Regions from separate parts of the Citrobacter sp. VF227 genome, predicted to be linked through region 2. Evidence: predicted binding sites of a transcription regulator. Region 2 holds the regulator's gene; the other holds the start of a gene.

Region 1 (8,251 bases), on a different contig from region 2:
GACGACCTCATCGGGTAATCGCTGAGCGATAAAATCTGAGATCACCACCGCATCGGCATCAAACCATTCCCGACCCTGCATGCGCTCAATAATGGCGCGAAAACAGCTGGCGATATCTGTACCGCCGCGAAAGCGCTGACTTAAAAAACGGATCGCCTGTTCGATACCCTCCGGACCGGACAGCTCATAGCGCACCACTTCTGTTGAAAACAGCATAATGAAACAGCGCCGGTTATCGGCAAGAGCGACGCGCATTAGCGCCAGGCAAAAGGCTTTCGCACATTGCTCATTAAATCCGCCCATCGATCCCGAGGTATCGACGCAGACGATAAAAGGCCCGCGCGGCTGCTCGTCAAAATCCTGATGCACCACAGGCCGTTCCGTGACTTTTTCACGCCACGCTTCGCCGTGCAGGCGATAGGTCAGCAGTTGTTTTTCCACCAGCCGACGGTAGAACTCGTATTCCAGTTCGGTAATGCCCAGCGTCGCCAGTTCAGGCGGCAGCAGGCGCAGGATATCGTCGCTTTGCTGGATGCCATCCACTTGCTCCGGTACGGTTGCCGGTTCGCGCACCAGCGTACGGAAGGTTTCCATTGGCGCATCTTTACGCGGCACGGATTTCGCTTCTCTGGAACGACCTAATTGCTCAGCCAGACGCTGGAGTTCAGGTTGTTGCGTCAGAAATTCGCCGTATTTCACCATCAGCTGATAATCACCGCGCTTGATTTGACCAGCGCTCATATCCCACAACCGACCCGCGGCGTTGTCATTTTCTGCCAGGACGGGTTCCAGTTGCCCGCTGAGAGTCATCCGCTCCTGTACTTCGCTGAGCAAATGTTCACGCTCTTCTTCCAGCAATTGTTGATTCAGCGTGGTGGTTTGCACTACCAGACTCAGGCGCCAGCGCTGGAGAAAAAGCGTATGCAGGGCGGGCGTAAACGTGTTGTTGTCATCGACTAACTGCTGCGCTTGTCCGGCCCACGGTGAATGGAGGCGGTGCAATAACGACAATATTTGCGGTAGCTGGACGATAAACTGTGCATGAGAGAGGAGCTGACTTTGTTGATAACAAATGACCTCTTCCGCCAACTCCGGCGGCACATGGGTATCTTTGAGCCGACTACGCAAAGATTCACGCCAGCGCGGTATATCTTCAGCGATCGCTTTTTTGAGGCGCGGGAATTTTTTAAAAAAAACCACCATCTTCGGAGAAGCCAGCAGGGCGACGATCATCTCTTCGATCATCGCCTCTTCGCTGAGTGCCAGCATGATGTTGAGCGTATCAAGGGTTAGCATTGTTGCGCCTGGCGGATTTGCATCCCGACATCCTGTAGACTGGCTTCTATGCGGCCTAACCAGTCATTATGAATAAACATGCACTTTTGTTGTTCGCTAAATGCGCTGTGCTGCTGGTGCCACTCGTTATCAAGCGCTTCAAGCTCTTGTTTTATCTCTGCAGGCATACTTTCTTGTGATGAACCTGGCAGCGCCAGACGAGATCCTTGCAAACTGACGTCGCGTACGACCAGGTGTTGTGCGCTATCCACTTCCATGTTCAGCGTCTGAGCAAAACCGATCCCGTTTAATTTTCCGCGGATCTCACCGCCTTTGGTTAGCCACAGTTCCAGTGCGCTACGATCAAAAGCAATATGGATGACTTCCATATCATGCAGCTTCAGGGGCTTTTGCAGCAGTAATGTCAGGATTGAGGATGTGGCTTCTGGCGGTAAATCATAATGAGGACGACGGCTGAACATGCCGCCCTGACGGATCACCGTGAACGCAGTTTTATCGCTTTGCTGCTGCTGGAGTTGAATGCGACGTTGCACAATGCTGCCCAAACGCGTCAGCATAGACTGCTGTTGCCAGGCGTGCCCGGTCATCAATATTTCCAGCTGCTGCTGCATCAGATTCAGGCTTTGTGCGTCGTACCACAGGCAATCTTTCAACAGGATGAGGTCAATAGGGACGACCGCATCACGTCCGCTAAAGAAGGCGCTGGCCTGGAGCAAGCGAATGGCTTTTTTCCAGCGACGATCGGACACGTACGGGGCATTCGGTAGCGTGTCCAACTGCTGACGTAGGGTGAAAATAAGCTCAAACACGCGATCGGGAAGCTTGATGGCGCCAATGTCTTTTTGCCACTGGTAATACTCTTCATCCGTCACCTGTAATGACGCCGGGACCGGGTTGTCGCTTTCATCTTGCTGACTTAGCAGCATTGAGCGGAAGTTGGCTTTGTCCTGAACTTTATCCAGCCACAGGCGTATCAGCATACGGTCATACAGCGCTTCCAGGCTGCTGTCTGCTTCTGGCAGTTCGTTGGAGGCTGCCACCAGCAGGCGCATCGGGATTTTCTCTTCATGCGCGCCGTTGCGGAAGTGGCGTTCGTTAATGGCGGTCAGCAGGGTGTTAAGAATCGCCGGGCCCGCCTTCCAGATTTCATCAAGAAAGACGATTTCAGCTTCAGGAAGATAGCCTGCCGTTAAGCGTTCATAGCGACCTTCGTCTTTAAGCGCCTGAATGGACAGTGGGCCGAAGACCTCTTCTGGCGTAGAGAAGCGCGTCATCAGGTATTCGAAAGCGCGCGCATTTTGAAAAGCAAACTTCAGTCGGCGGGCAATTAAGCTTTTCGCTATCCCGGGAGGGCCTAATAAGAAAACGCTCTCGCCGCTGAGTGCAGCCAGCAGACACAGACGAATGGCGTGGCTACGTTCATAAAGTCCCTTTTCCAGCGCATTGCTCAGACGGGAAATTCTTTCCGCTAATAAATGTGGGTGAGCCATAATGAAGTGGCGTCCTTTCGCCAAATGTACTGCGTGAACTGCGAGTATAGATGCTCCACACCTGTACATTAATAGACTGAAGGTGCGCTAAGTTTTCTTTGAGCCAGATTAATCTGGTCACATTTAGGGGTACGATTTTATGATTAATCGTGCATACTGTGCGCCTTTTTGTGGGCCAAGGGACGACGCACACATTTCTTATATATACACCAAATCAATCAATCTACACCAAGGTGGCAATGGAGTTTTCTCCTGGGATGGGGAAATTACGAATGCAGCCCAGACGGAGTGGCGTGAAAGATGAGGTGTATAAACGAAAGACGAGTCTATGAGCACTGATAATAAACAATCATTGTCTGCGATTACCCTTGCGGCCATTGGGGTTGTCTACGGTGATATTGGTACCAGCCCACTTTATACGCTTCGTGAATGTTTATCCGGCCAGTTTGGTTTTGGCGTTGAACGTGATGCAGTATTTGGCTTTCTCTCGCTGATTTTCTGGCTGTTGATCTTTGTTGTCTCTATTAAATACCTGACGTTTGTCATGCGCGCTGATAACGCCGGAGAAGGTGGGATCCTGACGCTGATGTCATTAGCCGGGCGCAATACCTCGGCGCGAACCACCTCCATGCTGGTGATTATGGGGTTGATTGGCGGCAGCTTCTTTTATGGAGAAGTGGTGATAACGCCTGCCATTTCGGTGATGTCGGCGATTGAAGGCCTGGAGATCATTGCCCCGCAACTGGATACCTGGATTGTTCCGCTCTCGATAATCGTACTGACCCTGCTGTTTTTGATTCAAAAACACGGTACCGGCATGGTCGGTAAGCTGTTTGCGCCGATTATGTTGCTGTGGTTCCTGACACTGGCGGTATTAGGCGTGCGAAGTATTATTGGCAATCCGGAAGTACTGCAGGCGCTAAATCCGTATTGGGCGGTGCATTTCTTTCTCGAATTCAAAACATTGTCCTTTATTGCGCTGGGGGCCGTGGTGTTGTCGATTACCGGTGTTGAAGCGCTGTATGCGGATATGGGCCACTTCGGTAAGTTGCCGATTCGTCTGGCCTGGTTCTCTGTGGTGTTGCCTTCGCTGGTACTGAACTATTTTGGTCAGGGGGCGTTACTGTTAAAGCATCCTGAGGCGATCAAAAACCCGTTCTTCCTGTTGGCGCCGGAGTGGGCGTTGATCCCGCTACTGATTCTCGCCGCGCTGGCGACGGTAATCGCTTCGCAGGCGGTTATCTCCGGCGTCTTCTCGCTGACGCGTCAGGCCGTACGCCTGGGATATTTATCGCCAATGCGTATTATCCATACTTCGGAAATGGAGTCGGGCCAGATCTACATTCCTTTCGTTAACTGGATGCTCTATTTTGCGGTGGTTATCGTGATTGTGAGCTTTGAACACTCCAGTAATCTGGCCGCGGCGTACGGGATTGCGGTAACGGGGACGATGGTACTGACGTCTATTCTGTCTACCACCGTGGCGCGTAAAAACTGGCACTGGAATAAATACTTTGTCTTCCTGATCCTGGTAGCGTTCTTATGCGTCGATGTTCCGCTGTTCTCCGCGAACCTCGATAAACTGATTTCCGGCGGTTGGCTGCCTCTGACGCTGGGTCTGGTGATGTTCACCATTATGACCACCTGGAAAAGCGAGCGTTTCCGTCTGCTGCGTCGCATGCATGAGCACGGCAACTCTCTGGAGGCGATGATTGCCTCGCTGGAGAAATCCCCACCGGTACGTGTGCCGGGAACGGCGGTATATATGTCCCGTGCGTTGAACGTCATCCCGTTTGCGCTTCTGCATAACCTAAAGCATAACAAGGTGTTGCACGAACGCGTGATTCTGCTGACGCTGCGTACTGAAGATGCACCCTATGTACACAACGTGCGTAGGGTGCAGATTGAGCAGTTATCGCCAACCTTCTGGCGCGTAGTGGCCAGCTACGGTTGGCGTGAAACGCCGAACGTCGAGGAAGTGTTCCATCGCTGTGGTCTGGAAGGCTTAAGTTGTCGGATGATGGAAACCTCCTTCTTCATGTCGCACGAGTCGTTGATTGTTGGTAAGCGACCATGGTATTTGCGCCTGCGCGGCAAGTTGTATCTGCTGTTGCAGCGCAATGCGCTGCGTGCGCCAGACCAGTTTGAAATCCCACCAAACCGGGTTATCGAGCTCGGTACGCAGGTCGAGATTTAATCTCATGGACGCCCTCTTTCATCGCGAAAGGGGGCGTTTTGTTTTGTTCCTCCCAGTTTTTATTTCATCGAATGATAATCCTTGCGAAACGTTTCGATGGTGATCACATTTTCGTAACGTCGCGGTGGTTTTCTGTCCACTCTTCGAACTACACTTATTTTCAGCGAAACGTTTCGCTAGTGGGGAAAGAAAATGAAGAAAGGCACGGTACTCAACTCTGAAATTTCATCAGTGATCTCTCGTCTGGGACATACCGATACGCTGGTGGTGTGTGATGCAGGTTTACCCATCCCTAACAACACAACGCGTATTGATATGGCATTAACTCAGGGCGTACCTTCTTTTATGCAGGTATTGGATGTGGTTACTCGTGAAATGCAGGTTGAGGCGGCCATTCTCGCGTCGGAAATTAAACAACATAATCCGCAACTCCACGAAACGTTGCTCAGTCACATTGAGCAACTGCAACAACACCAGGGAAACACCATCGAAATTCGTTACACAACGCACGAACAGTTCAAACAACAAACCGCAGACAGTCAGGCGGTGATTCGCAGCGGGGAGTGCTCCCCGTATGCGAATATCATTCTCTGTGCTGGCGTCACGTTCTGAGGCCATCATGAACGCATTACTGCAACTCAAAGGGATCGATAAAGCGTTCCCGGGCGTAAAAGCGCTATCCGGCGCCGCGCTGAATGTCTATCCAGGCCGCGTAATGGCGCTGGTGGGCGAAAACGGCGCGGGCAAATCCACCATGATGAAGGTGCTGACCGGAATCTATACCCGTGATGCCGGTTCCTTATTGTGGCTGGGGAAAGAGACCACTTTTAACGGCCCAAAATCTTCCCAGGAAGCCGGAATCGGTATTATCCACCAGGAGCTGAACCTGATCCCGCAACTCACTATCGCCGAGAATATTTTTCTCGGTCGCGAGTTTGTGAATCGCTTTGGCAAAATAGACTGGAAGAAGATGTACGCCGAAGCCGATCTGCTGCTCGCCAAACTGAATCTGCGCTTTAAAAGCGACAGACTGGTCGGTGAGCTGTCGATTGGCGATCAGCAGATGGTCGAAATTGCTAAAGTGCTAAGCTTTGAATCGAAGGTCATCATTATGGATGAACCGACGGATGCCCTCACCGATACTGAAACCGAATCCCTGTTCCGCGTCATTCGCGAACTGAAATCCCAGGGACGCGGCATTGTCTATATTTCTCACCGCATGAAAGAGATCTTCGAGATTTGCGACGACGTAACCGTCTTTCGCGACGGGCAGTTTATTGCCGAGCGTGAAGTCGCATCGCTTACCGAAGACTCGCTGATTGAAATGATGGTGGGACGTAAGTTGGAAGATCAGTACCCGCGTCTGGAAAAAGCGCCGGGTGATATTCGCCTGAAGGTCGATAATCTGTGCGGTCCTGGCGTAAATGATGTGTCATTCACGCTGCGTAAAGGTGAGATCCTTGGCGTATCGGGGCTGATGGGGGCTGGGCGTACCGAGCTGATGAAGGTGTTGTACGGCGCATTGCCGCGTACCAGCGGCTACGTCACGCTTGATGGCCATGAAGTTGTCACCCGTTCGCCGCAGGATGGACTGGCTAACGGCATCGTCTATATTTCTGAAGACCGTAAACGCGATGGTTTAGTGCTCGGCATGTCGGTGAAAGAGAACATGTCACTGACCGCACTGCGTTATTTTAGTCGCGCAGGTGGAAGCCTTAAACATAAAGACGAGCAGCAGGCTGTAGGGGATTTTATTCGCCTGTTCAATGTTAAAACGCCATCGATGGAACAGGCTATCGGCCTGCTGTCCGGCGGTAACCAGCAGAAAGTAGCGATTGCACGCGGTCTGATGACCCGTCCAAAAGTTCTGATCCTCGATGAGCCGACGCGCGGCGTCGACGTTGGGGCGAAAAAAGAAATCTATCAGCTTATCAACCAGTTTAAGGCTGATGGGTTGAGTATCATTCTGGTCTCTTCTGAGATGCCAGAAGTATTGGGCATGAGCGATCGAATTATCGTTATGCATGAAGGGCATCTCGGCGGTGAATTCACTCGCGAGCAGGCCACTCAGGAAGTATTAATGGCTGCCGCTGTGGGCAAGCTTAATCGCGTGAATCAGGAGTAAAAAAGATGACTACCCAGGCTGTTTCTGGTCGCCGTTATTTCACTAAAGCATGGCTTCTGGAGCAAAAGTCGCTCATCGCTCTGTTAGTGCTGATCGCGATTGTTTCCACCATGAGCCCTAACTTTTTTACCGTTAATAACCTGTTCAACATTCTCCAGCAAACGTCGGTGAATGCCATTATGGCCGTCGGGATGACGTTGGTTATCCTGACGTCGGGTATCGATCTGTCCGTCGGTTCCTTGCTGGCGCTGACCGGTGCGGTTGCGGCTTCGATTGTAGGGATTGAAGTCAATGCGCTGGTGGCTGTTGCTGCGGCTCTGGCGCTTGGCGCTGCCATTGGCGCGGTAACCGGGGTGATTGTCGCGAAAGGCCGCGTGCAGGCCTTTATTGCGACTCTGGTGATGATGCTGCTGCTGCGCGGTGTGACCATGGTTTACACCAACGGCAGCCCGGTAAACACCGGGTTTACTGATAATGCCGATCTGTTTGGTTGGTTCGGGATTGGGCGTCCATTAGGCGTTCCTACGCCAGTGTGGATCATGGGGATTGTCTTCCTCGCAGCGTGGTACATGTTGCACCACACGCGTCTGGGTCGTTATATCTATGCACTGGGTGGTAACGAAGCGGCAACGCGTCTGTCCGGAATCAGCGTCAGTAAAATCAAAATTATCGTTTACTCACTGTGCGGTCTGCTGGCATCGCTGGCGGGTATCATTGAAGTCGCGCGCCTCTCCTCTGCGCAACCGACGGCAGGTACAGGCTATGAGCTGGATGCTATCGCTGCGGTGGTATTAGGCGGTACCAGCCTCGCGGGTGGTAAAGGACGAATTGTTGGGACGCTGATCGGCGCATTGATTCTTGGTTTCCTCAATAATGGTTTGAATTTGTTAGGTGTATCCTCCTATTACCAGATGATCGTCAAAGCGGTGGTGATTTTGCTGGCGGTACTGGTAGACAACAAAAAGCAGTAACAACGATTACAGGACATCTTAAATATGAACATGAAAAAACTGGCTACCCTGGTTTCTGCTGTTGCGCTGAGCGCCACCGTGAGCGCGAATGCGATGGCGAAAGATACCATTGCGCTGGTGGTCTCCACCCTCAACAACCCGTTCTTTGTCTCTCTGAAGGATGGGGCGCAAA
Region 2 (8,251 bases):
TAACAGCGCTGGACAGCTATAGGTGTAAAGCGGATGCTGAAAAACAATGACATCATGCTCACGCAGCAGCGCCTGCTCATGCGGAATGTCGATAAAAAAGTCAGGATAGTGCGCGTAAAGGTCGTGCACGGTAACATTGCTGAGCTGCATGGCCGGTTTAAGCAGAACCCGGTTCGCGACCGAGTCCTGAGATTCCGGATGGGCATACAGCAGCAAGACTTTCGCTGGCTGGAACATCATCCCCCTCCCGGTTTTGTCTTTTGTCTATTTTCGACGTTTTGGGCTACCATTGCGCCTCGGTGCGGCAAATGCCCCGCACATTACATTATCATAATGATAAATTAACATAGTCTGAACATACGGCGCCTTATGATTGTTTTCTCATCGTTACAAATTCGTCGCGGCGTGCGCGTCTTGCTGGACAATGCCACGGCCACCATTAATCCAGGGCAGAAAGTTGGCCTGGTCGGTAAAAATGGCTGCGGTAAATCTACCTTACTGGCATTGCTGAAAAATGAACTCAGCGCCGACGCCGGAGGATTTACCTATCCGGGAAACTGGCAGCTCGCGTGGGTGAATCAGGAAACGCCTGCGTTGCCACAGCCCGCGCTGGAGTACGTAATCGACGGCGACCGCGAATATCGTCAACTGGAAGCGCAGTTGAACGATGCCAACGAACGTAACGATGGACACGCCATTGCCACCGTCCATGGAAAACTGGATGCCATTGACGCCTGGACCGTGCGTTCACGCGCCGCCAGTCTGCTGCATGGCCTCGGCTTCTCCAACGAACAGCTTGAACATCCAGTCAGCGACTTCTCCGGTGGCTGGCGTATGCGTCTCAATCTGGCACAGGCGCTGATTTGCCGTTCGGACCTGCTGCTGCTCGATGAACCGACCAACCACCTCGATCTCGACGCGGTCATTTGGCTGGAAAGATGGCTGAAAAGCTATCAGGGTACGCTGATTTTGATCTCCCACGACCGCGACTTCCTCGATCCGGTGGTGGATAAAATTATCCATATCGAACAACAAACCATGTTCGAGTACACCGGCAACTACAGCGCGTTTGAAATCCAGCGTGCGACCCGCCTCGCGCAGCAACAGGCGATGTACGAAAGCCAGCAGGAGCGTGTAGCGCATCTGCAAAGCTATATCGATCGTTTCCGAGCTAAAGCCACCAAAGCAAAGCAGGCGCAGAGCCGTATCAAAATGCTGGAACGCATGGAGCTGATTGCCCCTGCGCACGTGGACAATCCGTTCCACTTTAGCTTCCGTGAGCCGGAAAGCCTGCCAAACCCGCTGTTGAAGATGGAAAAAGTCAGCGCTGGCTACGGCGAACGCGTCATTCTCGATTCGATCAAACTGAATCTGGTGCCGGGATCCCGCATCGGCCTGCTCGGTCGTAACGGTGCGGGTAAATCTACGCTGATTAAGCTGCTGGCCGGCGAACTGGCCCCAATCAGCGGCGAGATTGGCCTGGCGAAAGGCATCAAGCTGGGCTACTTCGCGCAGCACCAGCTGGAGTTTTTACGCGCCGATGAATCGCCTATCCAGCACCTGGCTCGCATGGCACCACAGGAGCTGGAGCAGAAACTTCGAGACTACCTCGGCGGATTCGGCTTCCAGGGCGATAAGGTCAGCGAAGAGACCCGTCGTTTCTCCGGTGGTGAAAAAGCACGCCTGGTACTGGCGTTGATCGTCTGGCAGCGCCCGAATCTGCTGCTGCTCGATGAACCGACCAACCACCTGGATTTGGATATGCGCCAGGCGCTGACCGAAGCGCTGATCGATTTCGAAGGCGCGCTGGTCGTGGTCTCGCACGACCGTCACCTGATTCGCTCTACCACCGACGACCTGTATCTGGTGCATGACAAGAAAGTCGAGCCGTTTGACGGTGATCTGGAGGATTATCAGCAGTGGCTGAGCGATGTGCAAAAACAGGAAAGCCAGGGCGACGAACCGGCGAAAGAGAGCGTTAACAGCGCCCAGGCGCGTAAAGACCAGAAGCGTCGCGAGGCTGAACTACGCACTCTGACGCAGCCGTTGCGTAAAGAGATTACCCGTCTGGAAAAAGAGATGGAGAAGCTGCACGCACAGCTGGCGCAGGCAGAAGAGAAACTCGGCGACAGCGAACTGTACGACCAAAGCCGCAAGGCTGAACTCACGGCATGCTTGCAGCAACAAGCCAGCGCGAAATCCGGGCTCGAAGAGTGCGAAATGGCCTGGCTGGACGCGCAGGAACAGCTTGAGCAGATGCTGGCAGAATAAGCGCAAAATCACATATTGGCTAACCCGCATGCGCTGCGCGCGGTATAGTTATTCTTTCCGAATATTAATTGCTCTGGTGTTATGGTTGAAATCACGTCCACAGAAATGACTCCACCTACCGAAGATTCGCGAGATTTCCGTCCAATGCGCGGTATCAGTAACCGCCATCTGCAGACGATGCTGCCGCGTTTAATTCGCCGCAAGGTGAAGTTCGATGCCCACTGGCAGCGTCTGGAATTGCCAGACGGTGATTTTGTCGATCTGGCGTGGAGTGAAGATCCGCAGCAGGCGAAACACAAACCGCGCCTGGTGGTTTTTCACGGCCTGGAAGGCAGCCTGAACAGCCCCTACGCACATGGCCTGATTGAAGCAGCACAAAAGCGCGGCTGGCTGGGTGTGGTGATGCATTTTCGCGGCTGCAGCGGCGAACCAAATCGTCTGAACCGCATTTATCACTCCGGTGAAACAGAAGACGGCACCTGGTTTTTACACTGGCTGGAGCGTGAGTTCGGTCGTGTGCCGACCGCAGCGGTAGGCTATTCGCTTGGTGGAAACATGCTGGCCTGCCTGCTGGCAAAAGAAGGCACCGAGATTCCAATTGATGCTGCTGTTATCGTCTCTGCCCCTTTCGTGCTGGAAGCCTGTAGTTACCACATGGACAAGGGATTCTCCCGGGTCTATCAGCGCTACCTGCTTAATCTGTTGAAAGCCAATGCCTCGCGTAAGCTTGAGGCTTATCCTGGCTCACTGCCGGTGAGCCTGGCCCAGTTGAAATCTCTACGTCGCATTCGCGATTTTGACGATCTGATCACCGCCAAAATTCACGGTTTCGCCGATGCGATAGACTATTACCGTCAGTGTAGCGCCATGCCATTGCTTAATCAGATCGCCAAACCGACGCTGATTATCCATGCCAAGGATGATCCGTTTATGGATCATCATGTGATCCCTGAGCCGGAAAACCTGCCCTCGCAGGTGGAGTATCAGCTTACTGAACACGGCGGCCATGTCGGATTCATTGGCGGTACGATACGCCATCCGGAGATGTGGCTGGAATCCAGAATCCCGGACTGGCTGACAACGTATCTGGAGACTTCATCATGATTATTCCCTGGCAAGACATCTCCCCGGACGCGCTGGACAATCTGCTTGAAAGCTTTGTCTTGCGCGAAGGCACCGATTATGGTGAACATGAACGCTCGCTCGAACAAAAAGTCGCCGACGTCAAACGCCAACTACAATCAGGTGAAGCCGTGCTGGTGTGGTCCGAATTGCATGAAACGGTCAACATTATGCCGAGGAAGCAGATTCGCGAGTAATCCGTAGCCGCCGGCCGACTTTACTATAATTACAACCATTTCATGGAGTTGTTATGTCTGCCAAACATCCGGTGATTGCGGTAACAGGATCCAGCGGCGCGGGGACCACCACCACCAGCCTCGCGTTTCGTAAAATATTCGCGCAGTTAAATCTGCGCGCCGCCGAGGTGGAAGGCGACAGTTTTCATCGCTATACCCGCCCGGAAATGGACATGGCGATTCGCAAAGCGCGCGATGCCGGGCGGCATATCAGCTATTTCGGCCCCGAAGCTAACGACTTCGGTCTGCTGGAGCAAACCTTCATTGAATACGGTCAGACGGGCAAAGGTCAGTCGCGTAAATATCTGCACACCTACGATGAGGCCGTACCGTGGAATCAGGTTCCGGGGACATTTACGCCCTGGCAGCCGCTGCCTGAACCGACGGATGTCCTGTTCTATGAGGGACTTCACGGCGGCGTTGTCACCCCGCAGCAAAATGTGGCCCGGCATGTCGATCTGTTGGTTGGTGTGGTGCCGATCGTGAACCTGGAGTGGATCCAGAAGCTGACCCGCGATACCAGCGAGCGTGGACACTCGCGTGAAGCGGTGATGGACTCGGTGGTGCGTTCAATGGACGATTATATCAATTACATCACGCCGCAGTTTTCTCGTACGCATATCAACTTTCAGCGCGTACCGACTGTAGATACCTCTAACCCCTTTGCCGCCAAGAGTATTCCGTCACTCGATGAAAGCTTTGTCGTGATTCATTTTCGTAATCTGGAAGGGATCGATTTCCCATGGCTACTGGCCATGCTGCAGGGCTCATTCATTTCTCATATCAATACATTGGTTGTTCCGGGCGGGAAAATGGGTCTGGCGATGGAATTGATTATGCTGCCGCTAGTCCAGCGACTGATGGAAGGTAAAAAGATAGAGTAAGGTGTTTTTTTGCCGGATGGCGGATAATGCCTTATCCGGCCTACGCGTTTAAATCCTGTAGGCCTGATAAGTATATCGCCATCAGGCATAACATCACGAAGCGGCAACCACTTCATAGGAGTGGGTAATGTTCACCGCCTTTTCCAGCATCAGCGCCACGGAGCAATATTTTTCCGCCGAAAGATCGACCGCGCGAGCGACGGACGCATCTTTCAGATCGTTACCCGTTACAACGAAATGCAGGTTGATGTGGGTAAACAGGCGTGGCGCTTCATCACGACGCTCGGAGGTCAGCTTCACTTCGCAGTTGGTCACATCCTGACGACCCTTTTGCAGGATCGACACCACATCAATTGCGCTGCAACCGCCCGCAGCCATTAAGACCATTTCCATCGGGCTCGGCGCTTTATCACCGGAGTTACCGTCCATCAAAATCTGGTGGCCAGAGGCGGACTCACCGAGGAAGGTTAACCCTTCAACCCACTTAACACGTGCTTGCATATTTTATTACTCCGATGCATCAATTTTCCTGACAGATTACGCGCACACAACAAATCTCGCAACGGAAGGCGACCTGCGTCATGCTGAAGCGAGACACCAGGAGACACACGGCGAAAGCTATGCTAAAACAGTCAGGATGCTACAGTAATACATTGACGTACTGCATGTATGCAGAGGACATCACATTACAGGCCGTCGCACGTATTGACAGCCCCCTTCCCAGGTAGCGGGAAGCACATTTTTGCAAACCCAGAGGCAGGTAATATTTTGGCTCTGGAGACAGCTTATAACAGAGGATAACCGCGCATGGTGCTTGGCAAACCGCAAACAGACCCGACTCTCGAATGGTTCTTGTCTCATTGCCATATTCATAAGTACCCATCGAAGAGCACGCTGATTCACCAGGGTGAAAAAGCGGAAACGTTGTACTACATCGTTAAAGGCTCAGTGGCAGTGCTGATCAAAGATGAAGAAGGGAAAGAAATGATCCTTTCTTATCTGAATCAGGGCGATTTTATTGGTGAATTAGGCCTCTTCGAAGAAGGTCAGGAACGCAGCGCCTGGGTCCGTGCTAAAACTGCATGTGAAGTCGCTGAGATTTCGTACAAAAAATTTCGCCAATTAATCCAGGTCAATCCAGATATTCTGATGCGCCTGTCCTCTCAGATGGCTCGCCGTCTGCAGGTCACGTCTGAAAAAGTTGGCAACCTTGCCTTCCTCGACGTTACCGGTCGTATCGCGCAGACTCTGCTGAATCTGGCGAAACAGCCTGACGCGATGACCCACCCGGACGGCATGCAGATTAAAATCACCCGCCAGGAAATCGGCCAGATCGTTGGCTGTTCCCGTGAGACCGTTGGTCGTATTCTGAAGATGCTGGAAGATCAGAATCTGATCTCCGCACACGGTAAGACCATCGTCGTCTACGGCACACGTTAACCCCATCGAAGTGGCGCGTTACCCCGTAATGCGCCACTTTTGTTTGCACCGATGTGGCGAAGACTGATATATCACCCTGAGATCAACTACGCACTACGACAGACGCTGGTGCTATGTTTACCTGTGGCCGTCGGTCTGATCATCGGGCAGCTTCATCTGGGGCTCCTCTTCTCCCTCGTCCCTGCCTGCTGCAATATTGCCGGTCTTGATACCCCGCATAAGCGCTTTTTCAAACGCTTAGTGATTGGTGCGTCTTTGTTTGCCGGATGCAGTCTGATCATGCAGATACTGCTGGCACAGACTATACCGCTGCCGCTGATCCTCACTGGCCTGACGCTGATTCTTGGTGTAACCGCTGAATTAGGCCCTCTGCATGCACGACTACTACCTGCCTCGCTTATCGCGGCAATTTTCACGCTCAGCCTGGCCGGGAACATGCCCGTCTGGGAGCCACTGCTGATCTACGCGTTGGGTACATTGTGGTACGGCCTGTTCAACTGGTTCTGGTTCTGGATGTGGCGTGAGCAGCCGCTGCGTGAGTCGCTCAGCTTGTTGTATCGTGAATTAGCCGATTACTGTGAGGCCAAATACAGCCTCCTGACTCAGCATGCCGATCCGGAAAAAGCGCTACCCCCCCTGCTTGTGCGCCAACAAAAAGCGGTAGATTTGATTACCCAGTGCTATCAGCAAATGCATATGCTGTCGGCACATCGCAACAACGATTATAAGCGCCTGCTACGTGCCTTTCAGGAGGCGCTCGATTTACAGGAACATATTTCCGTCAGCCTCCACCAGCCGGAAGAGGTGCAAAAGCTGGTCGAACGTAGCCACGCCGAACAGGTGATCCGCTGGAACGCGCGCACCGTCGCCGAACGCCTTCGCGTTCTGGCCGATGACATTTTGTATCACCGCTTGCCAACACGTTTTTCAATGGATAAACAAATTGGCACGCTGGAGAAAATTGCCAACCAACATCCGGACAATCCGGTAGGACAATTTTGTTACTGGCACTTCAGCCGTATTGCCCGCGTGCTACGCACCCAGCGCCCACTGTATGCCCGGGATTTAATGGCTGACAAGCAGCGTCGGCTGCCGCTGATCCCTGCCCTGAAAAGCTATCTGTCGTTGAAATCCCCGGCGCTGCGTAATGCCGGACGCATCAGCGTCATGTTGAGCATTGCCAGCCTGATGGGCAGCGCCTTACACCTGCCAAAACCCTATTGGATTTTGATGACAATCCTGTTCGTCACGCAAAATGGCTACGGGGCGACCCGGGTACGTATTTTACACCGTTCAGTAGGGACGCTCGTTGGCCTGGTGATCGCTGGCGTCACACTGCACTTTCATATTCAGGAGAGTTACACGCTGGCAGGCATGCTGCTGATAACCCTGGTGAGTTATCTGACCATCCGTAAAAACTACGGCTGGGCTACCGTCGGCTTTACGGTCACCGCGGTATACACCCTGCAGTTGCTGACACTGAACGGGGAACAGTTTATCGTGCCGCGGTTTATCGATACGGTCACTGGTTGCCTAATCGCCTTTGGCGGGATGCTCTGGCTATGGCCGCAGTGGCAGAGCGGCCTGCTGCGTAAAAACGCCCACGATGCGTTAGAAGCCGATCAGGAAGCCATCCGCCTGATCCTTAGCAACGATCCGCAGGCCACACCGCTGGCGTATCAACGCATGCGGGTCAACCAGGCGCATAACACGTTGTTCAACTCACTTAACCAGGCGATGCAGGAGCCAGGATTCAACTCGCACTATCTGGCGGACATGAAACTGTGGGTTACGCATAGCCAGTTCATCGTCGAACACATCAACGCGATGACCACGCTGGCAAGGGAACATACGATGCTGACGCCGGATTTGGCGCAGCGGTATCTGGAGTCCTGTGAAATTGCGATCCAGCGCTGTCAGCAACGGCTGGAATATGACGGCCCAGGAAGCTCCGGCGATGTAAATATTCTCGAGGCGCCAGAGATGCTGTCCCACGGGCCTTTAAGTACCCTTGAGCAGCATCTACAGCGGATATTAGGGCATCTGAACACCATGCATACCATTTCGTCGGTAGCATGGCGTCAGCGACCGCATCACGGGATCTGGCTGAGCCGCCGGTTGCGGGATATGAAGGGTTAAGATCGACTGCCAGATGCGCTACGCTTATCCGGCCTAAGATCGTCAAGCCACCACTTTCGCCACGGCCTGCGCGAAGCGCTGCATCCCTTCATCGATATCGGTCTGCTCCACCACCAGCGACGGCGCGAAACGCATCACGTCCGGTCCGGCGTTCAGTAC

The links. The regulator CRP, encoded in region 2, controls carbon source genes, mostly activating them, when cyclic AMP is high. The targets are predictions, from matches to a motif close to ATGTGANNNNNNTCACAT.
Region 1: a site for CRP is predicted at 5,075-5,092, ahead of rbsD (D-ribose pyranase). Genes of this name have one in related genera too.

Annotation. Positions count from the first base shown of each region.
Region 1 covers NZ_JBRFVF010000008.1:5,286-13,536, reverse strand. The annotation lists gene viaA (ATPase RavA stimulator ViaA) at 1-1,296, opposite strand, end outside; gene ravA (ATPase RavA) at 1,290-2,786, opposite strand; gene kup (low affinity potassium transporter Kup) at 3,115-4,983, shown strand; gene rbsD (D-ribose pyranase) at 5,176-5,595, shown strand; gene rbsA (ribose ABC transporter ATP-binding protein RbsA) at 5,603-7,108, shown strand; gene rbsC (ribose ABC transporter permease) at 7,114-8,079, shown strand; gene rbsB (ribose ABC transporter substrate-binding protein RbsB) at 8,104-8,251, shown strand, end outside.
Region 2 covers NZ_JBRFVF010000005.1:10,085-18,335, forward strand. The annotation lists gene kefG (glutathione-regulated potassium-efflux system ancillary protein KefG) at 1-237, opposite strand, end outside; gene ACU8YC_RS16380 (ABC transporter ATP-binding protein) at 370-2,271, shown strand; partial or broken gene ACU8YC_RS16385 (hydrolase) at 2,316-3,375, shown strand; gene ACU8YC_RS16390 (YheU family protein) at 3,372-3,590, shown strand; gene ACU8YC_RS16395 (phosphoribulokinase) at 3,644-4,513, shown strand; gene ACU8YC_RS16400 (OsmC family protein) at 4,607-5,014, opposite strand; gene crp (cAMP-activated global transcriptional regulator CRP) at 5,321-5,953, shown strand; gene ACU8YC_RS16410 (YccS/YhfK family putative transporter) at 6,005-8,092, shown strand; gene argD (bifunctional acetylornithine/succinyldiaminopimelate transaminase) at 8,135-8,251, opposite strand, start outside.